DNA from 2 places in the Macrococcus psychrotolerans genome. Region 1 is predicted to be linked to the other one. Evidence: predicted binding sites of a transcription regulator. Region 1 holds the regulator's gene; the other holds the start of a gene.
The links. The regulator Rex, encoded in region 1, represses fermentation and respiration genes when NADH is low (regulators of the CRP and FNR family bind a similar motif). The targets are predictions, from matches to a motif close to TTGTGAAATATTTCACAA.
Positions count from the first base shown of each region.

Region 1 (15,422 bases):
CGATTTGATGCAAGGTTAAGCAGTATATGTGGAGCCGTAGCGAAAGCGAGTCTGAATAGGGCGAATGAGTATCAGGTCGTAGACCCGAAACCAGGTGATCTACCCATGTCCAGGTTGAAGTTCAGGTAACACTGAATGGAGGACCGAACCGACTTACGTTGAAAAGTGAGCGGATGAGGTGTGGGTAGCGGAGAAATTCCAATCGAACCTGGAGATAGTCTGGTTCTCTCCGAAATAGCTTTAGGGCTAGCCTCGCATGATGATTACTGGAGGTAGAGCACTGTTTGGACTAGGGGCCCCCTCGGGTTACCGAATTCAGACAAACTCCGAATGCCAGATAATTTAATGCGGGAGTCAGACTGCGGGTGATAAGGTCCGTAGTCGAGAGGGAAACAGCCCAGACCACCAGCTAAGGTCCCAAAATATATGTTAAGTGGAAAAGGATGTGGCGTTGCCCAGACAACTAGGATGTTGGCTTAGAAGCAGCCATCATTTAAAGAGTGCGTAATAGCTCACTAGTCGAGTGACGCTGCGCCGAAAATGTACCGGGGCTAAACATATTACCGAAGCTGTGGATTGTCCGTAGGACAATGGTAGGAGAGCGTTCTAAGGGCGTCGAAGCATGATCGTAAGGACATGTGGAGCGCTTAGAAGTGAGAATGCCGGTGTGAGTAGCGAAAGACGGGTGAGAATCCCGTCCACCGATTGACTAAGGTTTCCAGAGGAAGGCTCGTCCGCTCTGGGTTAGTCGGGACCTAAGCCGAGGCCGAATGGCGTAGGCGATGGACAACAGGTAGATATTCCTGTACCACCTAAGATTGTTTGAACGATGGGGGGACGCAGTAGGATAGGCGAAGCGTACTGTTGGTTATGTACGTCCAAGCACTGAGATTGAGTATCGGGCAAATCCGGTACTCACCAAGATCAAGGTGTGATGGGGAGCGAAATTATAGTAGCGAAGTCGTTGATTTCACACTGCCAAGAAAAGCCTCTAGTTAGAAATTAGGTGCCCGTACCGCAAACCGACACAGGTAGTCAAGATGAGAATTCTAAGGTGAGCGAGCGAACTCTCGTTAAGGAACTCGGCAAAATGACCCCGTAACTTCGGGAGAAGGGGTGCTTTTTAGGGTGCAAGCCTTGAAGAGCCGCAGTGAATAGGCCCAAGCGACTGTTTATCAAAAACACAGGTCTCTGCAAAACCGTAAGGTGAAGTATAGGGGCTGACGCCTGCCCGGTGCTGGAAGGTTAAAAGGAGTGGTTAGCGTATGCGAAGCTACGAATTGAAGCCCCAGTAAACGGCGGCCGTAACTATAACGGTCCTAAGGTAGCGAAATTCCTTGTCGGGTAAGTTCCGACCCGCACGAAAGGCGTAACGATTTGGGCACTGTCTCAACGAGAGACTCGGTGAAATCATAGTACCTGTGAAGATGCAGGTTACCCGCGACAGGACGGAAAGACCCCGTGGAGCTTTACTGCAGCCTGATATTGAAATTCGGCACAGCTTGTACAGGATAGGTAGGAGCCTTTGAAGCGTGAGCGTCAGCTTACGTGGAGGCGCTGGTGGGATACTACCCTGGCTGTGTTGACTTTCTAACCCGCGCCACTTATCGTGGCGGGAGACAGTGTCAGGCGGGCAGTTTGACTGGGGCGGTCGCCTCCTAAAGAGTAACGGAGGCGCTCAAAGGTTCCCTCAGAATGGTTGGAAATCATTCGCAGAGTGTAAAGGCACAAGGGAGCTTGACTGCGAGACCTACAAGTCGAGCAGGGTCGAAAGACGGACTTAGTGATCCGGTGGTTCCGCATGGAAGGGCCATCGCTCAACGGATAAAAGCTACCCCGGGGATAACAGGCTTATCTCCCCCAAGAGTTCACATCGACGGGGAGGTTTGGCACCTCGATGTCGGCTCATCGCATCCCGGGGCTGTAGTCGGTCCCAAGGGTTGGGCTGTTCGCCCATTAAAGCGGTACGCGAGTCGGGTTCAGAACGTCGTGAGACAGTTCGGTCCCTATCCGTCGTGGGCGTAGGAAATTTGAGAGGAGCTGTCCTTAGTACGAGAGGACCGGGATGGACATACCTCTGGTGTACCAGTTGTCGCGCCAGCGGCATAGCTGGGTAGCTATGTATGGACGGGATAAGTGCTGAAAGCATCTAAGCATGAAGCCCCCCTCAAGATGAGATTTCCCAACTTCGGTTATAAGATCCCTCAAAGATGATGAGGTTAATAGGTTCGAGGTGGAAGTACAGTAATGTATGGAGCTGACGAATACTAATCGATCGAAGACTTAATCAATTTTATAGATTTTTTATTCGGGATTGCCGGGTAGAATCTAATATATCTTACTTACTTTATCTAGTTTTGAAAGTATAAACTATTTATTCTTTCATTTGTCTGGTGACGATGGCAGAGAGGTCACACCTGTTCCCATACCGAACACAGAAGTTAAGCTCTCTAGCGCCGATGGTAGTTGGTCTTACGATCCGCGAGAGTAGGACGTTGCCGGGCAATATATAAATGGATGCGATGAGCCGCACATTGGGGACCTGTTAGGTCTCTTTTTTTTTATGTCTTAATTTAAGTAAATTAAATGTGTTACAATAATAGATATTTAAAATAAATTGAAGTGAGTGTGTTACATGAAAATAACGATAAATTCAATTGAAGATACAGAGCGTCTCGCACAAACAATTGCGACGCTTGTTACGCGTGGGGACGTGTTGTTGCTCCATGGTGATCTAGGGGCTGGTAAGACGACTTTCAGCCAATTTTTTGGGAAAGCACTTGGTATAGAACAGAAGATTACTTCTCCTACATTTAATATTATAAAATCGTACGAAGGTAAGCTTCCGTTTCACCATATGGACTGCTATCGTCTTGAAGGTGCGGAAGATGATCTTGGATTTGATGAATATTTCTACGGAGATGGTGTCACAATTGTTGAATGGCCTGAGATGATTGAAGAATTCCTTCCAGAAGATTATATTGAGCTTAATCTTAAGTATATTGAAGATTCAAAACGTGAAATAGAGATTCAGGCGATGGGTTCTAGAGGAAATCGCTTAAAGGAGCAGATTATTGATGAAGTTACTGCATATTGATACGAGTAATCAGCCTTTATCCGTGAGTATTATTGATGGTGATAGTGTACTTGCTGAATTTAACAGTGGTATGCGTATTAATCATTCTATTACATTAATGAGTCAGATCGAGCGTTTATTGAAGTATACACAGTTAACGATGAAAGATATTGAAGGCATCGTCGTTGCTTCAGGACCAGGATCTTATACTGGTCTCCGTATCGGTGTGACAGCTGCTAAGACGTTGGCGTATACTTTGAATGTCCCTTTATATTCAGTATCTAGCTTAGCTGCGTTAGCGGCAACTGTAAGGATGCATGAATTCCTGTTAATTCCTATATTTGATGCGCGTAGAAATCATGTGTATACAGGAATGTATCGTTATAAAGGTGTTAGATTAGAACGTGTTGAAGAGGATTGTTATATTTCTATAGATGAATTAAATGCTAAATTAAAGGCCCAGCACTTACCTTATATATTCTTAGGGATGGATGCTGTGAAACTCGAAGATACGTTAAAGGGTCCTGTATTTTATTGTATTCCTAGAAGTGCTGAAATGCGTCGTTTAATTGATATAGATCATCCAGTGAACGTTCACACATTTGAACCGACATATTTAAGGATATCGGAGGCAGAACGTAATTGGCTGAACAAACAGGATTAGTTATTAGAAAGATGGAACCGGGAGATGTCCCGTCAGTATATGATATTGAGCAAAAGGCCTTTCCGAGTGGATCGTGGACATTGGATGCTTTCTATCATGAACTGGAGAAAAATGAATTTGCGCACTACTTTGTACTTGTTCTGGATGGAGTAGTGATTGGCTATCTAGGCATGTGGATTGTGGTAGATCAGGCGCAAATTACGACTGTTGCAGTGAATGAACAGTTTAGAGGATTTGGTTATGGAAAGCTATTACTAGAGTATGTAATGAACTATGCACGAATAACATGTGAAATGATGAGTTTAGAAGTAAGAGTAGAGAATAATGCAGCACGAGGACTGTATGAAAGTCTTGGCTTTACCTATGGAGGCATTAGACGCGACTATTATGGTCCTGGTGAGGATGCGAAAGTGATGTGGGTGAAATTACGATGAATAGTGAGAAAGATATAACGATTTTGGCAATAGAAACAAGCTGTGATGAGACTGCAGCAAGTGTTGTACGTAATGGCTATGAAGTATTAAGTAACGTCGTCAATTCTCAAATTGAATCACATAAGCGATTTGGTGGTGTCGTACCTGAAGTAGCGAGTAGACATCACGTTGAGAATATTACGATGGTTATTGAAGAAGCACTTGTTGAAGCGCATATGACTTGGGATGACATTGAGGCTGTAGCTGTGACTGAAGGACCAGGGTTAATTGGTGCATTGCTTGTCGGTATAAATGCGGCGAAGGCATTGGCACTCGCACACAGTAAACCTCTGATACCAGTACATCATATTGCAGGACACGTCTATGCGAATCATATTGAAGAACGATTGACATTCCCGATGCTTGCACTTGTCATTTCCGGAGGACATACAGAACTTGTGCTCATGAAGGATCATATGGCTTTTGAAGTGATTGGCGAAACTCGAGATGATGCAGTTGGCGAAGCATATGATAAAGTAGCAAGAACGATAGACTTACCTTATCCAGGCGGGCCTCATGTCGATAGACTTGCTGCAAGTGGAGAAGATGTACTAGAATTTCCACGTCCGATTATGGATGATTATGATTTTAGCTTCAGTGGACTTAAAAGTGCAGTCATTAATAAACTGCACAATTTAAATCAAAAAGGGATCAGCTACAACAAAGAAGATGTTGCTGCAAGTTTTCAAGCAAGTGTTATTGATGTATTAACTACACAGACGTTTAAAGCGCTAAAAGATTATGATATTAAACAGTTACTTATATGTGGAGGTGTGGCGGCAAACCGTGGCATCCGTGCACGTATGGAAACGATGTGTGATAGCAATGATGTTAAACTATTAATACCACCGTTAAATCTATGCACAGATAACGCGGCAATGATTGGAGCAGCAGCTTATTATCAATATATTGCAGGCAAGCTTGGAACGATGGACTTAAATGGACGTTCAAATATCGATCTATAGTTACAAAGTTGATAGTAAAGTAGCTGTCACAATAAAAAGGAAGTCATCGTAATGGATGACTTCCTTTTTATTGTAAAATCATAGCATAGAAATCTAATAATTTAGAAAGAATAATGCTTCCCATACATGCACGCTATGCCTGATTTATTATAAATTAACCGATAGAATATATATTGATTAAAAAACACGAACATACGTACTTGTACACAAGTTGTTAACAAAATGTGCATAACTATATGTCAATAGTACTTTTTACACATTAAAAGCGATATGTTTTTGCTGCAAATCTGTGGATAAGTCTAATAACTTTGTGGATTACTTATAATATAACATTTTTATTGTGTATAACTGTGTGAATATCTGTTTTCAGAAAATAGCGTGTATTAATGAAAAATTATCCTTCTAATGCCATTTCGATGTCTGACCATTTTTCAAGTAATTTTTCATTTTCACTATTGAGTTTAATAAGTTCTTCATTGAATGTGTTTGCTTTTTCGATATCACTGAATACTTCTGGCTTTGTAAGTTCGAGTTCAATTTCATTGATACGCTCTTCGTTTGTTTCGATTTGCGTTTCCAGCTTTTCTTTTTGTCGCTCTAGCTTTCTGATCTCTTTTTGGTTCGCTTTGAATGCGTTATAGTCGTTCTCTTTATTTACGGATTTCGTTTGTTCTTCTGCTTGATGTGCAAGTATGGCCATACGTTCTTCTTCTTTTTCAATGAAGTAAGAATAGTCGCCTAGGAACATACGCCCGCCCTCTTTATCCATATGGAATACTTTCGTTGCGAGTTTGTTGATAAAATAACGGTCGTGACTGACAAAGAGCAATGTTCCTGGGTAATGGATGAGTGCATCTTCCAGTACTTCTTTCGCATCGATGTCTAAATGGTTCGTCGGCTCATCGAGTATGAGCACGTTATGATTTTCAAGGCTAAGCTTTGCGAGCTGGAGTCGAGCTTTTTCGCCACCGGATAAGTCATTGATGATTTTCTTGACATCATCTTGTACGAATAAGAAACGTCCAAGCACAGTTCTGATTTCTTTCTCAGGCATTGCAGGATAGTACTGCCATAATTCTTCCAACACGGTATTGTTCGATGAGAATTCAGCTTGTTTCTGATCGTAATAACCAATCGACAAGTTTGCACCGTAATGAACCTCTCCGGAAAGAGGCTTTAATAATTTAGCAATTGTTTTGATGAGCGTTGTCTTGCCGATGCCATTCGGGCCGATAAATGCGATTGCGTCTTGTTTAGAGACATCAAAGTTGATATTGGTTGCAAGAGGCGTTGAATAGCCGATTGCAAGATCAGTACAACGCAGTACGTCATTTCCTGTTTCTTTATCTATAGTAAAGCGCAGGTTCATTGAGTGGTCGTCTTGTTTTGGCATATCGATCTTTGTCATCTTCTCTAATACTTTGCGGCGGGACTTTGCCATGCCACTCGTCGATGCACGTGTAATATTCTTCTGTACGAATGTTTCTAGTCGTTTGATTTCAGCCTGCTGACGCTCATATTCGGCCTGCATCTTATCATAGAATTGATCACGCAGTTCAATAAATTTTGAATAGTTACCGGCATATTTCGTTACTTGTCCGAGCGCGACATCATATACTGTATTCGCAACCTTGTCTAAGAAATAACGGTCATGTGAAATAATGACGATGGCACCGTTGTACGTCGTTAAGTAATTTTCCAGCCATGCAGTTGTATCCATATCAAGATGGTTCGTCGGTTCATCAAGTAATAGTAAGTCGGGATTATGAAGTAGCATCTCAGCAAGTGCGAGACGTGTCTTCTGTCCGCCAGAGAAGTTATCTATTTTCTTATGGAAGTCTTCTTCTGTGAAGCTTAATCCTGTTAAGACAGATTTGATCTTCGTTTCATATAAATAACCATCTTGTGATTCGAACTTTTGCTGCAGTCTTTCGTATTCTGCTAATTTCTCTTGATATGCATCACTCTGTGCATCTTCACTCTGTTCACTTAAGTAAGTGGCGATGTTATTTAACTCCTGCTGCATGCGCTCTAAATGTAAGAAGGGTTTCTTCATAGCCTCATAGACTGTACCTTCAGCATTTAAAGTCATCTGCTGTGTTAAGTAACCAACATTTACATGTTTAGCAATAGACAGATGACCTGAATCGTAGTCTTCAGTTCCAGCAAGAATCTTCATTAATGTCGTCTTTCCGGCACCATTTCTGCCGACAATGGCTATACGGTCATTGGATTTAACTTCAAATTTTACATTTGAGAATATATTTTCACCTGAATAGGATTTTGTTAAATTACTAGCTTGTAATAGTATCACTTTGTTCACCTCTCTTTTATTGTACAGTAGTGTGATATCAGTGGGAATCATTTATCGTTAATTCATAATTTCACATAGTCATTTATTAGTATAGATGTTATAATTATATCGATGTGAAAGTTATCACAAAAAATAGAAACGGGTGAATAGGATGTCGAAGGACCAAATCAAGATTCCTAAAGCCACTTTGAAACGACTTCCTTTATATTATCGTTTTGTTAATACGTTATATAATTCAAATGTTGAACGAGTGAGCAGTAAGGAATTAAGTGAAGGATTACAGATTGATTCTGCAACAATACGCAGAGATTTTTCTTATTTTGGAGAACTTGGCAAGAAAGGATACGGATATAACGTTAAATTCCTGCTAAATTTCTTTAAGACGACGTTACAGCAAGATATGATTACGAAGGTCGCGATTATCGGTGTCGGTAATTTAGGAACAGCACTAGTGAACTACAACTTCTCGATTAATGATAGAATGAAGATAACAGCAGCATTCGATGTGAATGATGAAGCGATCGGTCGTAAGATTGGCAAGATTGAAGTTCAGGATATGAAAGAGTTTGAGAAGGTTGTAGAAGCTACAGGGATTCAAGTCGTTATCTTAACGGTTCCAGGTAGTGTTGCTCAAGACGTCGCAAATAGAGTGACAAAAGCACAAATAAAAGGTATATTAAACTTTACACCAGAACGTTTAAATGTACCGAGCGGAGTACATGTACATCACATTGATCTCGGCGTAGAATTACAATCATTAATTTTCTTTATGAAAAATCATTAGGGGGATAAATATATGTTTTTAGGTTTAGCATTATCAGGACCAGTTGTTATATTTCTAGGAATTATCGCTTTAATTATCTTTGGCCCTAAGAAATTACCAGAGTTTGGTCGTGCCATGGGAACATCTCTTAAAGAATTCAAAGATGCAACAGATGGCATCATGAAGGATCACGAAGATAAAGATAACAAAGATATCAAATAAATTGAAATTTTAAAGCGGCGATGTAGTGCCGCTTTTTGTATGAGGAGGTCAATTCCTTACATGAATAAAGATGATTTAACAGTAGTTGAGCATTTAGAAGAACTGCGTAAACGAATTATGACAGTCTGTTACTTCTTAGTAGCAGGAGTTATCGTCGGATTCTACTTCGGAAAGCCGGTCACAAAGTACTTGACGAAGGATGATGTGCCAAAAGAAATTACTTTACATTACTTTAAAGTAAGTGATCCGCTGACAATTTATATTACAGTGATTATGTTAATTGCACTCATCTTAATCTCGCCTGTTATTCTGTATCAAATATGGGCGTTTATCTCACCCGGACTGCATCCCAAAGAAAGAAGCGCTACGTTAGCATATATTCCGATCAGTATTATATTATTTCTTGCTGGGCTATTGTTCAGTTATTATTTAGTATTTCCTTACCTCATCTTCTTTACGTTAGGGCTCGCAAGCGAGATTGGTGTCAACCAGATGATTGGTGTAAGAGAGTACTTTAACGAAATGCTGCGCTTTACGCTGCCTTTCGGGTTTGTCTTTCAGTTACCGATTCTTTTACTGTTCTTAACACGACTTGGTATCGTCACACCGATGTTCTTAAGTAAGAACCGTAAGTATGCTTATTTTATTTTATTTGTCTTTGCCGCATTAATTGCACCTGCTGACTTTATGACGTATTTAATGTTCGCTGTGCCGATGTTACTGCTGTATGAAGTGAGTATCCAAATAAGCAAGATCGGCTATAGACAATATTTAAAAGGTGAACAGAAACTGATTGAAGAAGAACTTGAGAAGTAGTGACAAAGCTACTTCTTTTTTTATATTTTCTGATAGAATATAAGTAATATATTTCAAGGAGAATTATGATGAAGGAATCCCAGATAGTGCCATTAACAGAGCAGGAATTAGAGGAACTTGAAGCGCAAGTCGGCAGCAAGTTAGATGTGTATCCATCACAATTGAATTATAATATTGCTGACCATGGATTCGATTATCAGCCCGTCACCTTTATGCTGGATGAACAAGACCGTTGCCTATTAATCGGCAGAATTGGTGATGTACTTGCTACACCAAGGATTGTGTCAATCGAGGACGGACAGCTAAGACAACGGCCACTGCTTTCTTCTAGTAGGCAAGGCAAACTTGAAACAGCAGAAGGTTACGCCACAAGGAAGAATGTTCGCCTGCATCCTTATGAAGGCAATAATTATGAACTTGTCGCTGAGATTATAGAGAATAATGCCTTAGAATATATACTTGAATTACGTGTTTCAAGAAAAGAGCGCACGGTATTGATCTATGACACAGAGAAAAGAATATTTACTGTGGATCGTTCGGATAGTGGTTTGATTGATGAACCCTATACAAAGTTTATTACGTTGCACGAACCATTGACAAAGTTACACTGCATTGTTCATAAACAGACGATAGAGATATTTATCAATGATGGAGAAGCAGTAATGTCCACGCGTATTAATACATCAGAATCAGCAGATGGCATTAGAACATCGGCGGTTCATGGGGATGTTTATTTGAAGCTATGGAAGTATGATTTAAAGGATGCATAAAAACATCCACAAATTTTAGAAAATTTTTGTTTTAATTGTTTTCAGCAAATAGTATATTTATACTGAAGTGAAGCTAGCGAATTGAAATTAAATAGGGCATAACATTAATTGAATAAGATGTAAGGAGCTGAAATTATGTATTCAGTATTAGGTCAAATTACAAAGATGTACGATAGCTTTACACCAGTTGAAAAAAGGATTGCCGACGTTGTCATTGAGTACCCTGAAAAGGTGGTCAACTTACCAATCAAAGAAATTGCACATCTTTCAAATACAAGTGAAGCAGCCATTGTACGCTTCAGTAAGCGTCTTGGATTATCTGGGATTAAAGTGGTTAAGGTGGAGCTCGCACGTGAACTTCACACAATTGCAGATAAAAAGGTACCGACGAAGATTGAATTAACAGACGATGAAGAAGTAATGAAAGAGAAAGTCTTCAACAATACAATTCAAGCACTTTATAATACAGAGAAGGTCATTTCTGCTAAAGTGATTGATGAAGCGGCCCAGGCAATTACAAGTGCAAAACGCGTTATGATCTTTGGCGTCGGGAACTCAAGAGTTGTTGCGACAGATTTGCATGTAAAGCTGATGAATATTGATCAGTCTGCAATTCTGGCAACAGATCTTTTATCTGCGATTACATTATTAGGACACTATGAAGCAGGAGATGTATTATTCATTACATCTGAAACAAGTAAGAATAAGGTTATTACAGATATTTGTAAATATGCAAAAGAGAAAGGGATTAAGATTATATTATTAACACAAAAGTTCTCATCTCCTGCTATTCGTATGGCGGATATTGTACTTGCGATGGCGAAAGAAGAAAATGAAATCAATTTAGGATATATGACAGTACGTACAGCACAACTTACAATTGTGGACGTACTTTATTTAAGAGTTTGTGCGTATTTAAAGGATACAGTATTATCTAATATGCAGAATTTAAATGAAACACGTAAAATTACGCACGAACAAGAGAACTTATAATATAAAAAGCTGCATGTATGTACCGAATTATCGGTGCTATACCTGCAGCTTTTTATAGATGCTTTTATTTTTTATGATGAAACGGTCCTCATTCTTCTCATAGTGCCTAAAAAGCTTGCTATATTTTTCTTAAATAATCCCATAGTTTACACTTCTAATTTTTTGTCATTATTCTAATTCCAATGCCGCTAGGGTCATATATAATATTTGAATTCTCGTCTTTTGACTGAGTTAATCCTTTTTCTGATAATGTTTCTAAAAAGTGCTGGAGGTCTTCTTTGTTGGGGATATTCAGATCAAATTTCCTTAATCCTGGATAGTCAAGACGCGCGCGCTCGGTCTGATGTTGCCATGTATTTAATCCGAGATGATGATGATACCCGGCTGTTGCCATAAATGCCGCCTGACTACCATAGCGAGTCATTACATCTAATCCAAACAATTCATTATAGAATGCAATGGACTGATTTAAATCAATGACTGATAGATGCATATGTCCGATGATTGTGTCCTTCGGCATACCATCGAATGGACGGTTATGATTCGCTTCAATAACAGCTGCATAATCCATCTCAGATGTACCCATGACGATATCACCATTTGGGTCAAACTGCCATTCATTGCTTGGCACATCTCTGTAAATCTCTATCCCATTACCTTCCGGGTCCTGCAAATAGATGGCTTCTGAAACATCATGATTGCTCGCACCTGCTAACGGATATTCAGTCTTAATGAGGTGGTAGAAAATATTGCCGAGCGCAGCACGAGAAGGAACTAATAGTGCAAAGTGAAACAGCCCTGCAGTTTGAACACGCGTATGATTCGTCTGATATAAGTAGATCAGAACGCTATCATTAACCCCAAGTGCTGAAAATGAAGGGGTATGCTCGATAATATCCATACCTAATATTTCATGATAAAACTTTACGCTGTTATCCATAAAGTTAACGTTAAGATGTACAGCACCAATATGTGTGTCTTTCGAAAAGAATTGTTTCTCCATTATTATCCCTCTTTACAATGTATTATATATATTTTATATTTGATATATTAATTATACTAAAATTTGTTAGAATTGCAAAACATTCATTTCTGGCATTAGATTTTGATATGTTTCATTTATATATGAAATGTTAAATGTGTGTAACAATGCATCCTCATCATAGAAAAAGTGTACATTCTCCATTATAATTAATCTAAGTGGAAATTGGAGGAATTAAAAATGCACAAATTTAAGGTGAAAGCTGTTGCGGCATTGGTATGTACGTTCGGTTTAACGTCGTACCATGCAGCGCTGACTGAAGCAGCAGATAACTCAGTGACAGTAGAACAGCCATCAAGTGAGCAAGTAGAATCTATAAATACCGAATCTTCATTGAAATCGACTGAAGACAAAAGTTCAGAAAGCCCGGTAATTGAAATCTTGTCTACTGAAATTATCAAGGATGATGAGACAACAGAAATGCCAACAACAGAGGCACCAACAACAGAAGCACCAACAACAGAAACAATGACCACAGTATTACCATCCAAAGAACAGACATTAACGACAGAATTACCTTCAGTTGAAGTCGATCAACCGACTGAACGCCCAACAGCAGAATATCCCGTTACAGAACATCCAACAACAGAACATCCAACAACAGAGGATCCAGCAATCCAAGAACCGATAGAATCACCTATAGGTGAAGAGTTTACAGATTCAGTAATAACGCCTCCACAAGATAGTGATAATCAATCGGTGAGAGAGAAGTCACCTTTAAATGAACCGTCAGCAGGCACAGTTGATATTCCTGAGTTGCCTGATACTCCGGTAAGTCCAGTAGAACCTAGTGATAGTGAGCCGGAACATCCTTCTCTTGAAGAAGATGATGATTTGCTTGGCATTAAGCCGGGAAAGTTTAAACCAACAGATGGCGAAGCGTATTATGCAGTGCTTGATAAACAAGTGTGTGACCTCGTGACACGTGAAATTGGTAAATCTAAAAAAAACCATCAAGACAAGGATTCAAAGACGACTTCAAAGCAAAAACAAAAAGAAAAAAAACATTCTGAGCTGCCCGATACAGGTGAAAATGTCTTCATGTATGTATTAGCATCTGTGAGTTTGTTGTTATCAGGATTAATCTTATTAAGAAGATTATAACGTATCACAATGAAATAATATCCCCATCGATACAATATATCGATGGGGATATCTTTATAGTGAACTAAAAATTGCTCGTATCGATTTCATCAAGATAATCTTCAAGGAAAGTCATCGTATCTTCTAATGCACCATCTTGGAATGGAGAGCGTAAGTTTGCCGCTTCAACAATTTTATTGAATGGTAATGACCCACCAATATCACAGATGTGCAGATAATCTTTCCATGCCTCTTCAAAATCCTCTGTTGAACGTTTGAAGAACTGGAAGGCACAAACTTGTGCAAGTGTGTAGTCAATATAATAGAACGGCGAACCAAAGATATGACCTTGACGATGCCAGAATGCACCGCTTTCTAAAGACGCGATTCCGTCATGATCTTTATGCGGCAGATACTTCTGTTCAAGCTTCGTCCATTCAGCACGACGTTCTTGCGGCGTTAATTCAGGATGCTCATAGACGATATGCTGAAATTCATCAACGGCCACACCATAGGGTAAGAACTTGATGGCATCCCCGATATGTTTATATTTGAACTTATCTGGGTTGTTAAAGAAGAGATCCATCCATTTATATGTGAAGAACTCCATACTCATTGAATGAATTTCACATGATTCGTGCGTCGGCCATAAATAGTCCGGAATTAAGTCCTGTGAACGGTACACTTGAAATGCATGCCCAGCTTCATGTGTAAGTACGGTAATATCATGATCTGTTCCATTAAAGTTAGAGAAGATAAACGGCGATTTATAGTCTTGGATAAACGTACAGTAACCTCCAGCCTCTTTCCCTTTCTTCGCTTCTGCATCAAACAGTTCGCGGTCCATCATGAACTGGTAGAATTCATCTGTTTCTGCACTGAGCTCTTTATACATTTTACGACCGTTCTCTAAGATTGTTTTCCCATCATCTTTTGGTTTCTCGTTCCCTGATAAGAACACAATGTTCTCATCGTATGGCTTTAAGCTATCCCATCCATTACGCTTCATTTGAGACTGATACAAACTTTGTGCAACTGGGACAACATGCTTATGAATCTGATCACGATATCTCTTTACCATGTCAGGTGTGTAATCCACTCGGTTCATACGCACATAACCAAGTTCGATAAAGTTCTTAAAGCCCAGTTTCGTTGCGATTTCATGACGTACTTTAACGAGTCGATCATAGATTGCATCGTACTGCTCTAACTGCGCAGCACGATATTCTTCCATTGCAAGTTTCGCTTCCTTACGTACGGATCTGTCTGCAGAATCGAGAAATTGTCCCATCTGAGCGAACGTGTATGTTTCACCTTTAAATTCAATTTCTGCTGAAGCAACGAGCTTACTATATTCAGATGAGATTTTATTTTCTTTGTTCAAGAGATCCTTGATTGAATCATCGTACTGTTTCACGAACAGCTCAGCAAGATCAAACAGCTGGTCACCATAGGTTTCACGCAATTCATCTTTAAATTTACTATTTGCAAGTGCATTATAGAACTTGGATTCAATCTGAATGACTTCTCCACCATGTGCATCCAGATAATCTCGCTCTTCAGAATAAAATGCATCATTTGTATTAATTGAAGCACGCACGTAAGCAAGATTCATTGCAGTATCAAGATGCTTTCTTACTACGTTAATCTCATCAATCAGCTTTATTTGTGCTTCAGCAGATGATGCTGCTTCAAACTGTTCAAGTAACTGATCGATAGATTGGTCAACTGCATGCAAGTCAGGTCGCTCATATTTATAGTTTTGGAATGTTGTCATATAGCTGCTCCTCATTGTCTGATTTTTCTTACTATTCTAATAATACTTCAATAATCGAAATAATGAAATACAAAAATTCTTAAAAATCTGTTATTTAATAGTATAATTAAATTAATACGCTGAGGAGGGGTCATATGACGAAAATAGATAAACAGTTACAGCTTACGACAGCAGAGCTCGTAAGAAAGACACATGAAGCAGGCATTCCGGTTATGATTGTATTTGAGGGGATACCAGCTTCAGGAAAGTCACGACTATCTAACGAACTCTTGCTGACGCTTGATGCAAAATATACAAACTTCTATGCGACGAAACGTCCGGATGAAGAGTTATTACGCTATCCATTCCTGTACCCATATTGGAACAACATTCCGAAAAAAGGCGGGGTAACGCTGTTCTTTAGGAGTTGGTATGCCCAGAAACTTGATTTTGAAGAGCATGGCTATAAGAAAGATATCATTAAA
Region 1 covers NZ_CP124591.1:1,763,201-1,778,622, reverse strand. Annotated here, with positions in the region: rRNA gene QA539_RS09275 (23S ribosomal RNA) at 1-2,291, shown strand, start outside; rRNA gene rrf (5S ribosomal RNA) at 2,390-2,504, shown strand; gene tsaE (tRNA (adenosine(37)-N6)-threonylcarbamoyltransferase complex ATPase subunit type 1 TsaE) at 2,636-3,097, shown strand; gene tsaB (tRNA (adenosine(37)-N6)-threonylcarbamoyltransferase complex dimerization subunit type 1 TsaB) at 3,078-3,740, shown strand; gene rimI (ribosomal protein S18-alanine N-acetyltransferase) at 3,752-4,174, shown strand; gene tsaD (tRNA (adenosine(37)-N6)-threonylcarbamoyltransferase complex transferase subunit TsaD) at 4,171-5,178, shown strand; gene QA539_RS09245 (ABC-F family ATP-binding cassette domain-containing protein) at 5,573-7,492, opposite strand; gene QA539_RS09240 (redox-sensing transcriptional repressor Rex) at 7,644-8,276, shown strand; gene QA539_RS09235 (twin-arginine translocase TatA/TatE family subunit) at 8,289-8,477, shown strand; gene tatC (twin-arginine translocase subunit TatC) at 8,538-9,293, shown strand; gene QA539_RS09225 (GH32 C-terminal domain-containing protein) at 9,362-10,063, shown strand; gene QA539_RS09220 (MurR/RpiR family transcriptional regulator) at 10,199-11,056, shown strand; gene QA539_RS09215 (VOC family protein) at 11,211-12,059, opposite strand; gene QA539_RS09210 (LPXTG cell wall anchor domain-containing protein) at 12,279-13,202, shown strand; gene QA539_RS09205 (M3 family oligoendopeptidase) at 13,267-14,958, opposite strand; gene QA539_RS09200 (phosphate--AMP phosphotransferase) at 15,093-15,422, shown strand, end outside.

Region 2 (15,422 bases), 440 kb from region 1:
TAACGATACCGATGAACTCATCATATTTATAGATGAAAAGAACAATATACTCACAATGAATCAAGCCGCTCAAAAAGTGATTGATTTACATGACAATATTGATGGTCTGACAAGAAATCTTTGTCGCACATGTTTAGGAGTTACAAGTGAAAATGCAATAATGGAGTGCAGAGACTGTTTTATTAAACGTGAACAAAATAATCAGTCGTTTCAATTATTTCTAAAAGATGAAAATGGGGAGCCTAAACCGTATTCAGCATCTTACGTCGTGCTAAAAGAAAATAACGGCACTAAAGTACTGACATTGCAAAATATTTCCCAGCAAATAAAAACGCAGGAAATTCTTCATCAGAAAACAATTACACAAAAAATTATTAGTGCGCAGGAAAATGAAAGAAAAAGAATCTCACGAGAATTGCACGATAGTGTGATTCAAGAGTTGCTTAATGTATCAGTTGACATTCGTTTGATGAAATATAAGACTGAAGAAGAGAAAGAGAAGCATCTTCAGATGATGGAAGGTTCAATCGCACGACTAATGGATGATATACGCAATCTATCCTTAGAGTTGAGGCCTTCTTCTTTAGATGATCTTGGTTTAGTAGCAGCATTTAACTCTCATTTTAAGCAACTTGAAAAGAGCTATGGTCTTGAAGTTAATATGGATGAGAATATAGGCAACATTCGTTTTTCTAATGAGATAGAAACAGCAGTATACAGAATTACACAAGAAGCAATACTGAATGGCTTAAAATATGCGAATGTCGATGAAGTAAATGTATTTATACAAAAAGATGAAACCGAATTAACAGTAGAAATTAGCGACAGTGGAGATGGGTTTACACCAGGAGATACACCAAAAGGATCCGGACTCGGATTCTTTGGTATGCAAGAACGTGCGGCTATCGTCAATGGGTATGTTGAGATTAATAGCGAAACAGGAAAAGGTACGTTTGTAACGTTAACCATCCCACTCTAGGGGGATAAATATGAAGATTGTAATTGCAGATGATCATGCAGTTGTGCGTACGGGATTCTCGATGATTTTGAACTATCAAGACAATATGGAAGTTGTTGCAACAGCAGCAGATGGTATGGAAGCTTTCCAAATGGTCTCGCAATATAAACCAGATGTACTGATTATGGACTTAAGTATGCCGCCAGGAGAATCAGGATTAATTGCTACAGGTAAAATAAAAGAGGCATTTCCTGAGACAAAGATACTGATATTGACGATGTATGATGATGAAGAGTATTTGTTTCATGTTCTCAAAAATGGTGCAAACGGCTATATTCTGAAAAATGCTCCAGACGAAGAATTGATTAAAGCAGTGCGAACGGTCTATCAAGAGGGAACTTATATCGATCCTAAGATGGCAACGTCACTCGTGCATGAATTAATACACCATGATACAGAGTACTCAGCGAAAAATGATCATTTAAAAATATTAACAAAACGAGAATTAGAGATATTACCTTTAATTGCGAAAGGTTATGGTAATAAAGAAATAGCTGAAATGTTATATGTTTCAGTAAAAACTGTAGAAGCACATAAAGCAAGAATCATGGATAAGCTAGAGCTTAAAAGTAAACCGGAACTTGTAGAATACGCACTTAAGAAAAAATTACTTGAATTTTAAAAAAGGTAGTGACACGATGCAATTTCAAACAAAGATGAAAGCACTGCGTATTTTAGAGAATGAACACATGTTGATGCGTTCACTATTACATGAATGGTATCAAATCATGATGGATGTGAAAGCTACAGAAGCGATGCTTTCAAAATATCATAAACTAAAGTTATTAAAAGAAAAAGTGTCGGAGTTTTTACCGGTACTTGATAAGCACCAGGCAAAAGAAGAGCGATTTTTCTTTCCTGTTCTAGGAAGTTATATTGGAACAGATCAAGGTCCGATACTGACAATTGAAGCTGAGCATGATGAGATGGCACAATATTTTAATCACTTTAACGGTGTTACAAATATGATGGAACTGAGTGTAGAAGATATTAATCTCCTGTTGAATGATTTGAACGAAGGTTACGAAATTTGTATGGTGCACATGTATAAGGAAGAGAGTGTACTGTTCACAATGGCGGAAAAGGTATTTAAGATAAAAGATGAAGAAATGCTTCTAGAGGTATTGAATACAAAGATTATATAAAGAGAGAACTAAAACTTGAAAGAGTTCTAGTTCTCTCTTTATATAGGGAAATGACTCAGTTATAGGGGGAATTCCCCAATGTTAAATGTATCACAATCGCCTTACAATAGTTTTGTATAGTAAATCACAAACTAATGAAAAAGGTGAAAGAAATGGACAAATCAACAAGTAAAGTACAGTTACCCTTACAGACGTTAAGTTTAGTTGCAGGGTTTATGGCATGGACAATCATTGCACCGCTTATGCCATTTATGTCACAAGAATTTACCATTCCAGAAAGTCAGAAAGCAATTATTTTAGCGATACCAGTTATTCTTGGCTCAGTTTTGCGTATCCCACTTGGTTATTATGCCAACTTAATCGGTGCAAGAAAGGTATTCTTATTCTCGTTTATATTCTTATTGATTCCAGTATTCTTACTTAGTTTAGCACAGTCTACTACGATGCTGATGATTTCAGGCCTTTTCTTAGGTGTTGGGGGCGCAATCTTCTCTGTAGGTGTTACGAGTGTTCCGAAATATTTCCCGAAAGAAAAACATGGTTTAGCGAATGGTATTTATGGAATGGGGAATATCGGAACTGCTGTATCAGCGTTCGCAGCACCACCGCTTGCGAATGCAATTGGCTGGAGCAACACTGTTAAATCTTATTTAGTAGTTATGGCATTATTTGCGCTACTGAACTTCTTATTAGGAGATAAAGATGAGCCGAAAGTAAAACAACCATTAATGGATCAGATTAAAGGTGTATTACCAGAGTATAAACTGTATTTACTGAGCTTCTGGTACTTCATTACATTCGGTTCATTTGTAGCATTTGGATTGTTCTTGCCGAACTTCTTGGTTAATAACTTTGGATTAGATAAAGTTGATGCAGGAATACGTACAGGTATATTTATCGCGATTGCCACATTACTACGCCCAATTGGTGGCGTGCTGGGTGACAAGTTACGTGCTATGGATGTCCTTAAAGTTGTGTTTGTTGGTCTTATTATTGGTGCAGCAATGCTTTCGATTAACCATCAAATCTCTTTCTTTACTGCCGGATGTTTAGTTATTTCAGCATGTGCGGGGTTAGGAAATGGCTTAATCTTTAAATTGGCTCCGACATATTACTCTAAACAAGCAGGTATTGTTAACGGTATTGTTTCGATGATGGGTGGATTAGGTGGATTCTTTCCACCGCTAGTCATTGCGGCATGTGCTGCAAACTTTGGAACGAATAAACCAGCTTTTGCCTTCCTCGCAGTGTTTGGTATAATTGCATTAACAACAATGTTCTGGATGGACAAAAAAGAAGGCAGAAATTAGGGGATGACATATGCGGTATGACAGACAAATAAAATTTTATGGTATCGGCCAGGAGGGTCAGGAGAGATTATCTCAAAAGACTGTCGGGATTGTAGGGTGCGGTGCACTTGGTACACATCTTGCAGAATCCATGGCGAGGTGCGGTGTAAATAAAATTGTGATTGTTGATCGCGACTATGTTGAGCTTTCTAATTTACAACGACAATCACTATTTAAGGAACAAGATGCAGTTGATTCGACACCTAAAGTGATTGCTTGTGAAAGAGAATTAAAAGCAATCCGAAGTGATATACAAATCGAAACTTACATCGATCATCTTGATGCGCCGCTTCTAGAAGCGGCGTTTTTGCAATGTGATTGTATATTAGATGCAACAGATAACTTTGAAACGCGATTGTTAATTAACGATTTCGCTTATAAATATAATATCCCATGGATTTATGGTGCGTGTGTAGAGTCGACTTATGTGGCATGTCCGTTCATTCCAGGTGAAACACCGTGTTTTAATTGTGTGATGGGTATGTTACCAATCATGAATAGAACCTGTGATACAGTAGGTGTTATAGAACCTGCAGTAAGTATGGCAACGAGCTTTCAGATGGCGTATGCGTTAAAGTTATTAACAGGGACACCGTTTGATGCGAAATTAGTGTTTGGTGATGTATGGCAGATGGATCATACAGCCCTTAAATTTTCTCGTATGTATGATGATGAGTGTATGACGTGCGGAGGACAAGCAACATATCCAGAACTGCATAAACGTACACATGAAACGATGTTATGCGGGAGAGATACTGTTCAAATTACCACACAGTTTAGTGATGAAGAATTGTTAAAACATTTAGAATCATTGTCTATTACCGTGCAGGAAACACCTTATTTTATTCGGTTTAACTTTAACGGCTATCCGATTGTACGGTTTAGAGGTGGTCGTATGCTTATTCATGAAGTTCAATCGATGGCGGAAGGCAAGACAGTTTATCATCAACTATTTGGTTAGGAGCGATTAGTATGGAACATTCAAATGATGTGCGTAAACAATTAAATGTAGGTGTCATTACAGTAAGTGATACGAGAGATTATGCTACGGATAAGGGCGGAAAGGCAATTGTTGAACATTTAAAAAGTATTGAAATCGATGTTTCACGTGAACATTACTTGATTGCTAAAGACGACCAGGCTGATATTCGAGCGAGCATTATGAAATTACTGCATGATAAAGTGGATGTCATTATTACGACAGGTGGAACAGGTATTGCAAAACGTGATGTTACGATTGAAGTAGTGAAGTCTGTTATCGATAAAGAACTGGAAGGTTTCGGTGAAATATTTCGTTATTTAAGCTATACAGAAGATGTAGGTACACGAGCGATGCTCTCACGTGCGTTATGTGGTACGAAAGATAATACCGTAATTTTCTCGATACCAGGATCAGTTGGTGCTGTAAATCTCGCAATGAAAAAGCTCATTACACAAGAGATTCATCACATTGTGCATGAGCTTAATAAGTAATTAACGGTTAAAATCGCCGTTTTTGCCACCAGATTTATGTTCGAGATAAGTTGGACCGATAATCATACCTTTATCAACTGCTTTGGTCATATCATATATTGTAAGTGCCGTCGCGCTTGCACCCGTTAAAGCTTCCATTTCAACACCTGTTTGTCCGGTCGTTTTAACGGTGCAAGTGATTAATATTTCATAACCGTCAATCGTATCCCATTCAAAGGCAATATCGATACCACTTAAATTTAGTGGGTGACACATCGGGATAATTTGTGCGGTGTTCTTTGCAGCCATAATACCTGCCACCTGTGCCACGCCAAGCACATCGCCCTTTTTATTCTTGTGGTTGATGATTTGCTCATAAATGACTGCGTTTACTTTAATCGAAGTTTTAGCAACAGCAGTGCGTGTTGAGGTAGGTTTATCTGATACATCTACCATCTTAGCGCGTCCTTGTTCATTAAAGTGTGTTAAATTGTTCATCATTTCACTTCCTTTTTGTATACTATAACTATCATACTACATTTAGAGAAAGTAGGATAACGATGCTTGAAAAACGTACACCCATTCCAGTTACAGAAGCGATAGATAAATGTTTACAGCATGCTAAATATAAAATAGTAACGAATAAGTATTACACCGATAGTTTAGGCTATACATTAGCTGAAGATATTATTGCAACATATGATATACCGATGTTTGATAAGTCGCCATATGACGGCTTTGCGATTGTAAGTGAAGCGTCAGAAGGTGCAAGTGGTGATGCGCGTAAGGCATTTAAAGTTATCGATCATATCGGTGCCGGACATGTAAGTGACGCACAACTAAAAGACAACGAAGCAGTACGTATCATGACTGGTGCGCCAATTCCAGAGGGTGCAGATGCTGTCGTTATGCTTGAACAAACGTCGCTCATAGAAAAGGGTTTTACGCTTAGAAAACCATTTACACCTGGTGAAAATATTTCAAGGCAGGGTGAAGAATGTAAGCAAGGTGAAGTTGTTATTCCGAAAGGAACGCAAATTACTGCAGGTGTAATCGCAGTATTGGCGACCTTCTCGTATGAGTACGTGAACGTTTACCATAAGCCGACTGTTGCACTAATTGCTACTGGATCAGAACTTGTAGAAATGAATGAATCACTTGCACCAGGGAAAATTAGAAATTCAAATGGACCGATGATTGCATCACTTTGTAAAGCGATGGGTATTAAAGTGAAAGACTATCGTGTTCATGGTGACGACTTCGATGCGCTATACGAAGTAGTGCGTGATGCCCTGGATGCACATGACATCGTAATTACTACGGGTGGTGTGAGTGTTGGTGACTTCGATTTCATGCCTGAAATATATAACAAACTTTCAGCAGAAGTGTTATTCAACAAAGTTGCGATGCGACCAGGCAGTGTAACAACTGTAGCGGTAAGTCATGACAAATTTCTTTTTGGATTATCGGGTAACCCGAGCGCTTGTTACACGGGGTTTGAGCTATATACGAAGCCTGTACTGCGTAAAATGATGGGTCAGAGCGAAGTATATCCGACTGTGGTTAAAGCAACGCTTGCAGAAGACTTCACGAAAGCAAATCCATTTACAAGATTTATAAGAGCGGATTTAGATTACCGTAATATGACGGTAGCGCCGAGTGGATTTAATAAGAGTAATGCAGTGATCGCCATCGCAAAAAGCAATAGCATGATTGTTTTACCTGGGGGAACGAGAGGGTTTAAACAAGGTGACACTGTAGATGTCCTGTTAACAGAACTTTCTTGTGAGGATTCATCATGGTAAAAGTATTGCAAGTCGTTGGATTTAAAAAGTCTGGAAAAACAACAACGATGAATCGTATTATTAAGCAATTGAAAACACTCGATTATGAAGTGTCTGTTATTAAACATCACGGTGAAATTGGTGGACAGGAAATAGATATTCCAAGAACTCGTGATCATATAACATATATAGAGAACGGAGCAGATGAAAGCATCGTCCAGGGATATGCGTATATTCATAAGCTAAGAAAGAATGAATCGATTGAACTCCAGACTATTATCGATGAAGAAGTAACGTGTAAGGATATTGTGCTAGTAGAAGGTTATAAGCAGGCACATTACGATAAAATTGTGCTTTACAACAATGCTGAAGATAAAGAGATGCTATCTCAGTTACAAAATATTAAACTGATGGTAGATACATCCGTTGATAGTGAACAAGTGATAAAGAAATTCATACAAAGTTGGGTAGGTGATACACGTGAAACAATTTGAGGTCGTAACTATGCCGATTGATGTTGAACATTATAGAAAGATGACGGTAACGCCACATCAAGGTGCAGTATGTGTGTTTACCGGTATCGTAAGAGAATGGACACAAGGTGTTAAAACAGAGTATCTGGAATATGAAGCATACATTCCAATGGCAGAGAAAAAATTAGAACAGATCGGTCAGGAAATAAACGTGAAATGGCCGGAGACGATAGTAAGTATTGCTCACCGTATCGGTAATCTTGAAGTATCAGAGATAGCAGTGGTGATTTGTGTATCGAGTCCGCATCGCAAAGATAGTTATGCAGCAAATGAATATGCGATTGAACGCATTAAAGAGATTGTTCCGATATGGAAAAAAGAAATATGGGAAGACGGAGAACAGTGGATGGGTGGCCAAAGAGGTTACCATCCGAATTATAAGGGGTGATATGATGAAAGTATTATATTTTGCACATATTAAAGCAAAACTGGATCGCACAGAAGATCAGTTTTCGTTTGCTGAGCCTGTTAAAGTAAGTCAGTTTAGAAAGCATTTATATGAAACGTATCCGGTAATACGTGATGAGCAATTTCAAATCGCTGTTAATGAAGAGTTTGTACGCGACGAAGATGTAATTCATAATGATGATGTTGTCGCATTAATTCCACCTGTTAGTGGTGGCTAAATGATCGGTGTTATATTAGCAGGAGGTGCTTCTACACGCTTTGGCAGCAATAAAGCCCTTCACAAAATCGATGGTAAGCCATTTTACGAGCATGTATATGAAGCATTTAAAGAAAGTACCGTATCGTGCATTGTTCTGAGCACGAATAAACAGAGGACTTCATACTTTGAAGAGGAAATTAAAGAGAAGCAACTCGATATGCACGTAGTAACGGATATCGAAGCGGATTGTGGCCCGATGTCAGGCATATACACTGTAATGGAAACGTGTATTTCAGAAAGTTACTTCGTCGTCTCTGTTGATACACCGTTTATAACAACAGAAGCAATAGACTATCTTATTAGTTGTTTTAATACACGAAATGTAAATGTGCTGTGTTATAAGGATGACTTACAAGTACATCGCACAATTGCGATTTATCATCGTTCGTTACTACCTGTTATACAAGAGAGTATGAAACAAAAGCGTTATGCATTAAAACAATTGACGGTTGAGGCACAGTTTGTTCCTGTTTCAGAAGTAAGCGACGAAAGCGAATGGTATGCTAATATTAATACAAAGACTGATTTACAGAACGTAAGGAGGGTGACAAATGAAACAAATAACAGATAAATTAGGGCGCCCGATTAGAGATCTGCGTATTTCTGTAACAGATCGCTGTAACTTCCGTTGTACATATTGCATGCCGAAAGAAATATTTGGTGATGACTATGTTTTTCTGCCGAAAGATGAATTACTGTCCTTTGAAGAGTTGACGCGTATTGCAAAAGTATATGCACAGCTCGGTGTCAAGAAAGTAAGGATTACAGGTGGGGAGCCGCTATTGCGTAGAGATTTACCGGACTTAATACGCGAAATCCAAGCGATAGAAGGTATAGAAGATATCGGTTTAACGACGAATGGTTTGTTGCTGAAAAAGCACGGACAAGCATTATATGATGCTGGATTACGTCGCATAAATGTCAGTTTAGACGCGCTTGATGAAACATTTGAAGCGGTAAATGGACGTGGTATCAGTGCGGATCAAATATTAGAACAAATTGATCACGCTGTATCTATTGGTTTACAAGTTAAAGTGAACATGGTGATACAAAAAGGTATGAATGACCATCAGATGATTCCGATGGTCAAGTATTTCAAAGATAAAAAAATAACATTGCGCTTTATTGAATTTATGGATGTTGGTAATGACAATGGCTGGAATTTTGATAAAGTAATTACGAAACAGGAAATGATAACGCATATTTCAGAGCATTTTAATATTAAGCATGAACCACCGAAATACTTTGGCGAAGTTGCGAAATATTATGTTCATGATAATGGCGCAAAACTCGGATTTATTACAAGCGTGTCAGAATCATTTTGTTCAACGTGTACAAGAACACGCTTAAGTTCAGATGGTAAGATATTTGGTTGTTTATTTGCAACAGATGGTTATGACTTGAAAGAATTTATTAGAAGCGGTGCGACAGATCAGGAGTTGAAGGACAAGCTTATTGCACTATGGTCTGTGCGTCAGGATCGTTATTCTGATGAACGTACTGCCGAAACTGTGAGGCAAAGAAAGAAAAAGAAAATAAATATGAATTATATTGGTGGCTAAAATTATTATTTTAATATAATAATTTTATTAGATATAAACTATGTGTAAGTATATATATATTCATATAACAATTTTAATATAGCATATCATCGAAAAAATCGATGATATGCTATTTTTTACTTTTATTATTCAAAATAAACGTTATAATAGAGTAGTAATAAAATTAGTACTAGGTAATAATATTAACTGACAATCCTTTTCGGTATCGTGGTTTCATTATTATTTTATTTAGAGGTGACTTATGGAAAGAGACAAAAAGTTAATGTTAAGAAAGATGGTTAAGCCTTATGAGAAATCCGCACTACAAATAAGTTTAGTCCAGGTGCTAAATACACTGGTTCCTTATTTAGTACTTGTAGCGATAAGTATGTTAAGTTACAGTGTTTCTCCATGGATATCAGTAGCTGTTAGTATTGTGGCAGCATTCTTCCTAGTTCGAACGTTTATTATATTTCATGACTGTTGTCATGGTTCGTTCTTTAAGAATAAGAAGTGGAACGATGCAATGGGAAATTTTACTGGATTTTTGACGATGTTTCCGTATCAGCAATGGCGCAGAGAACACAATATTCATCATGCAACAAGCGGCAACCTTGATAAGAAGGGGATCGGTGATATATGGATGATGACCATTGATGAATATGAAGCGGCAAGTAAGTGGAAGCAACGTGGTTATCGTATGTATCGTAATCCATTTGTTATGTTTGTTTTAGGGCCGATATATTTATTGTTCGTTACAAACAGAATTAATAGTAAAGGTGCTAAGCAGAAAGAAAAATTAAATACGTATTTTCATAATATTGCAATCTTGGTCGTGTATGGATCTATTATCTGGTACTTTGGATTTGCATTCTTTGCAGCGGTATTTCTACCGATTATGTTTATCGGGTCAATGCTTGGTATATGGATGTTCTATATTCAGCATACATTTGAAGAATCGTACTTCGAAGAGAATTCAGAGTGGGATTATGTTAAAGCTGCAGTTGAAGGGAGTTCGTATTACAAATTACCAAAATTATTGCAGTGGTTAACAGGGAACATTGGGTTCCACCATGTGCATCATTTAAGTCCGAGAATTCCAAATTACTATCTCGAAACTGCACACGAAGAAGTTAAACCACTGCAGTATGCAACGACAATCACATTTAAACAAAGTCTGGAGACAATTAAATATAAACTTTACGATGAGAAAAGAAAGGTATTTATCACATTTAAAGATTATTATCGTAATTATGCAAAGAAAAGAACAATTTAAAAAACAAGAATGGAAACTAATTCCATTCTTGTTTTTATTTGAAGAAAACTTCGATAATGTAATCTAGATTCTCGTCTGTAAGTTGTAGTGTCGTTTCATTTACTTCGCTTAACAACATTTTTGTATTATTTTCTTCAAATACGATAGATTTCTTGAAATATGGTTCAAATACATGGATGAAGCCATTAAGCACAGCTTCCTCAGCATTCATTGTAGAACGTGCTGATGTTGGTGCGACAGTCAATGTGTCAAATTCTAAATGATTTTTAATCATTGCAAGCACCTTTAAATTTTCTGGGGGATTATTATTCGTTATGTGATAAATTGTTTCATGCTGTGCATGTAAGATAGCATGCGCCAGTACCTTAACGACATAATCAACTGGAACTAAGTTCGATGTACAATTATCATCTGCGAATAAGCGAAATGGCTGTTTGCCAATTAATCCTTTACGGTCCATCTTACGTTTAAATACTTTCAAAGCTTTCATAAAGCCATAAAGCGTGAACTTAGAGTCCGCTTCACCAGTCACAGAATCTCCGATAATAATCGCAGGTCGTAAAATTGAATATGTCAATCCGCTTTCAGCGACTGCGTGTTCAGCTTTAATCTTACTCTCTTCATATGGGTTATTTACTGGTGTACCAATTGGATGTAGTATTTCCTTAGCATACTCGTTTGTGCCGACAGTATATGCTGTCGATACGTATAAGAAATGCTTTGTATTTAAATCCTTTGCCAAGTTAAGTGCGTGTAATGTTCCATGATAATTGATATTAAATAGATCGTTGCGCAGTTCTTCATCAAATTTCACTAATGCTGCAAGATGATAAAAGTAATCCATTTCTGGAAGAAGCTTTATAACATCCTTGTCAAGACCGCAATTAGGCGAGGTGATATCACCTTGAACAAAGTGGAGGCGACTTTCATTTTCCTTAGTAATTAATTTATTCTTACGTGCTTCATCACGATATAGAATATACAAATGATGATTATTATTCTGTAGCAGCTTATTGATTAGTTGTGCTCCGACAAAACCGGTTGCACCCGTTAAAAATATATTCAAATTGTTCACATCCATAAATTTAATCCTAAATTATATTGTGCAGTAATTTGCAACTAGAGTAAAGAGATATGAAAAAACTTAAGAATAAAGATGTGCCTTCCTGCCATGCAGCATATAATATGCAACCATTCCGATAATTACTAGGATGCTCATGTAACGATACAAGCCATGCAACCCAAGCATCGGGATAAATAGTCCTAATATATAAGGGCCGAATCCAAGCGCAAAGTCTAAAAAGATAAAGTATGTACTCGTTGCAAGACCCATCTTTTCATGATCTGTAACTTTAACTGCTGTTGCTTGTGCAATAGACTGAAAGTTGCCGTATCCAAATCCTAGCAATGCAGCGCTTAATATTAAAGTCCAGGAAGCATGCGTGATACTTAAACACAATAATCCAAGGAAAAAGGAGATGAGTGATGGGTACATCACGATATTCGTACCCTTTCTATCCATAAGTTTACCTGTGATTGGACGGGATATCAGTACAACTAGTGCATAAGTAAGGAAGAAGAAACTTCCTGCAGTAATCAAATTGTTCTCTTTTGTGAAAAATGAAATAAAGCTGAGTACACTTGAATATGCTGTACAGCAAATAAGAACAACAATTGAAATAGGGATTGCATTACGATCGATATAATCTGAAACATGGAAGCCTTTCGGCGCGTGTGAGTTCATAGATTTTACTTCGTGGTTCACTTTAACTTGAGGCACCATTAATAGTCCGATAACTGCAAGGACTAAACAGAAAATAAAGAGTTGTCTAAAGGAAATAACCTGAAGTAATGATAATCCCAAAAACGGTCCAATAGCAGTTGCCATCACTGTACTCATACTAAAGTAACTGATACCTTCGCCACGGCGCTTTATTGGCGTGATAAATGCAGCAATGGTCCCTGTAGCTGTAGAGGCAATGCCATTGCCCATCCCATTTAAAAAACGTATTGCAAGAAGTAATGGTAAGTTGAACGATGCGAAGTAGAGGGCAGTTGTAATCGTAAATATGAGTACGCCAATTACGAGCACTTTCTTTTGACCTAAAATGTCAATATTTTTCCCAGCCCAGAATCTTCCGAATAAGCTCCCGACAATAAAGATTCCAGATACGAGGCCGGCAGTACTCGTAGAGACATGATACTCGTCAACTGCGTATCCACCGATTGTAACAAGTAATAAAAACATTGATAACATTAATATAAAATTGATCAAAGAAACCATGATAAATGGTTTAGTCCATAATTTTTCTTCCAATATAACAAATCCTTTCTATTCTTCAGTAATTTCAATTGACGAGAGTGCCTCGTTAATAATGAGTAATGTGTCAGAATCGATATTCTTTAAATAATTGGTTTGAACAGTCTCTATCATTATCATGACCTCTTCATAAGTTGTGTGTCCTTTAGCGGTAGGGGTAAGTAATCTGGACCTCTTATCTTGTCCAACTGTACTCTCAATAAATTCGTATTGAATAAGAAACTGAATTATTTTTGTTGCTGTGGGCTTTTCTATATTACGTAGCTTAGCGATTTCTACTAGTGTCGTAGATTGTTTGAGCACAATAATTTTTAGGACAAGCCATTGAGCGGAGGACAGACCGAACTGAATTAACGATTTGTTCATATGATCAACATATGCTTTCCTTAGAGCAAGGATGTGATCAAATAATTGCATTTGCTGTAGTGCTCTTGTCATAGGAAGTCACCACCTCTTTTATATAGTTAGCCTAACTAACTATATAAGTATAAAAGAATACAGAGCTTTTGTAAATAAAAAAAGATGGCATAGAAGCCATCTTTTTTTTATAGAAATTGTGTATTTACAAATTTTGCTGTTACATACTCTTTAATACCGAGATGAGAATTCTCTCGACCAAATCCTGAATGTTTTACACCACCGAATGGCGTTTCTGGATTTGAGATTGCAACTTCATTAATTCCGACCATACCATATTCTAGAGTTCTAGAAATTTGCTGAATAATAGAACTATCACTTGCATATGCATAGCTTGCAAGACCATACTCTGTATCATTAGCCATAGCGAGAGCCTCTTCGATCGTATCGAATGTAATGATAGGAATTACAGGTCCAAAAGTCTCTTCATAGAAAATATCCATTGTTTTATTAACATGATCTAATATAGTAGGTTGTATAAAGAAACCGTTTGAATACTCACCCTCAGTAAGTCTATGACCACCTGTGACAAGTGTTGCCCCTTTATCTGTAGCATTCACGATCTGCTGCTTGATTTTATCAATAGCATCTTCACGAATTAATGGTCCGATATCACTTTCCTCATTTAAGCCATTGCCAACTTTAAGTGCTTCCACTTCAGGAACAAGCTTATCCATAAATTTATCTTTAATAGAACTATGAACAAATATTCGGTTAGGTGCAATACAAACTTGTCCATTATTACGGAATTTTGCAGCTATTAGACCTTTTACAGCTGCCTCGATATCAGCATCTTCATGAACGATAAATGGAGCATGTCCTCCAAGCTCAAGAGACATTTTCTTTAAAGTCTGGCCTGACTGCTCGTATAATGCTTTACCAATAGGTGTAGAACCGGTAAAAGTAATCTTATTTACTTTATTAGAATCAGTAAATGCCTGACCGATTTCTTTAGAACTGCCCATAACAATATTTGCTACACCTTTAGGAAGCTCTGCTTGTTCGAATAATTCAAATATCGCGAGCGCTGATAAAGGAGTATCTCCTGAAGGTTTAAGAACAATTGTATTTCCTGCTGCAAGTGCTGGTGCAATTTTACGTGTAATCATACCAGATGGGAAATTCCATGGTGTAATCGCCGCAACGACTCCAATTGGTTCATAAATAATTTCATATTTATGATTGTTTGGTGCAGGGATAAGCTCACCGTAGAGACGACGTGACTCTTCGGCATTCCATCTAAAGCTTTCAGCTCCTGAAAGTACTTCTAATTTAGATTCTTTCAAAGGTTTTCCTTGTTCTAACGTCATAATTTCAGCAAGACGACCTGCATTTTCTTCTAATAAGTCAGCAATTTTATGCAGATAAGTAACACGTTCTTTAAGTTCAAGTGCTTTCCAGCCAGAGAAAGCTTCATGAGCTGTTTGAATCGCTTCTTCTACTTGTGCTTCGTTAGCTTGTGCGATTTGTGCGATTGTTTCACCAGTTGCCGGATTTATGACATCTTTCTTGTCCTGGGTTGTTACCCATTCTCCATTTATATATAAATCTGTGTGTAATTCATTGATTACATTCGTCATAATATACCTTCTTTCAATAGATTGGTTATATCTATATTTACCCTTTTTATGGATGATTAAACAAATCATATGCTTACTGTAGGAAATCTAGTATAGTAATTTATATTAAACATTGGAGGAAGTATATGAAGAAAGATAATAAGCTCATACTCATATTAACATTAGGATTACTAGCAGCTTTTGGACCATTATCATTAGATATGTATTTGCCTGCTTTACCACGTGTAGCAGATGATCTTAGCACAAGCGCTTCCTATGCTCAGCTCAGTCTGACTGCATGTATGATAGGTTTAGCAGTAGGTCAGATTATAGTAGGACCCATCAGTGATGTTACAGGGAG
Region 2 covers NZ_CP124591.1:164,495-179,916, forward strand. Annotated here, with positions in the region: gene QA539_RS00815 (sensor histidine kinase) at 1-979, shown strand, start outside; gene QA539_RS00820 (response regulator) at 990-1,640, shown strand; gene QA539_RS00825 (hemerythrin domain-containing protein) at 1,657-2,163, shown strand; gene QA539_RS00830 (nitrate/nitrite transporter) at 2,316-3,473, shown strand; gene QA539_RS00835 (ThiF family adenylyltransferase) at 3,484-4,473, shown strand; gene QA539_RS00840 (MogA/MoaB family molybdenum cofactor biosynthesis protein) at 4,485-4,985, shown strand; gene moaC (cyclic pyranopterin monophosphate synthase MoaC) at 4,986-5,462, opposite strand; gene glp (gephyrin-like molybdotransferase Glp) at 5,525-6,769, shown strand; gene mobB (molybdopterin-guanine dinucleotide biosynthesis protein B) at 6,763-7,242, shown strand; gene QA539_RS00860 (molybdenum cofactor biosynthesis protein MoaE) at 7,229-7,669, shown strand; gene QA539_RS00865 (MoaD/ThiS family protein) at 7,674-7,907, shown strand; gene mobA (molybdenum cofactor guanylyltransferase MobA) at 7,908-8,519, shown strand; gene moaA (GTP 3',8-cyclase MoaA) at 8,500-9,510, shown strand; gene QA539_RS00880 (fatty acid desaturase) at 9,752-10,765, shown strand; gene QA539_RS00885 (SDR family oxidoreductase) at 10,800-11,846, opposite strand; gene QA539_RS00890 (MFS transporter) at 11,910-13,082, opposite strand; gene QA539_RS00895 (MarR family winged helix-turn-helix transcriptional regulator) at 13,098-13,523, opposite strand; gene QA539_RS00900 (NAD-dependent succinate-semialdehyde dehydrogenase) at 13,631-15,082, opposite strand; gene QA539_RS00905 (multidrug effflux MFS transporter) at 15,208-15,422, shown strand, end outside.
Region 2: QA539_RS00830 (nitrate/nitrite transporter) is a predicted target of Rex. The motif match lies at 2,242-2,259, and genes of this name have one in related genera.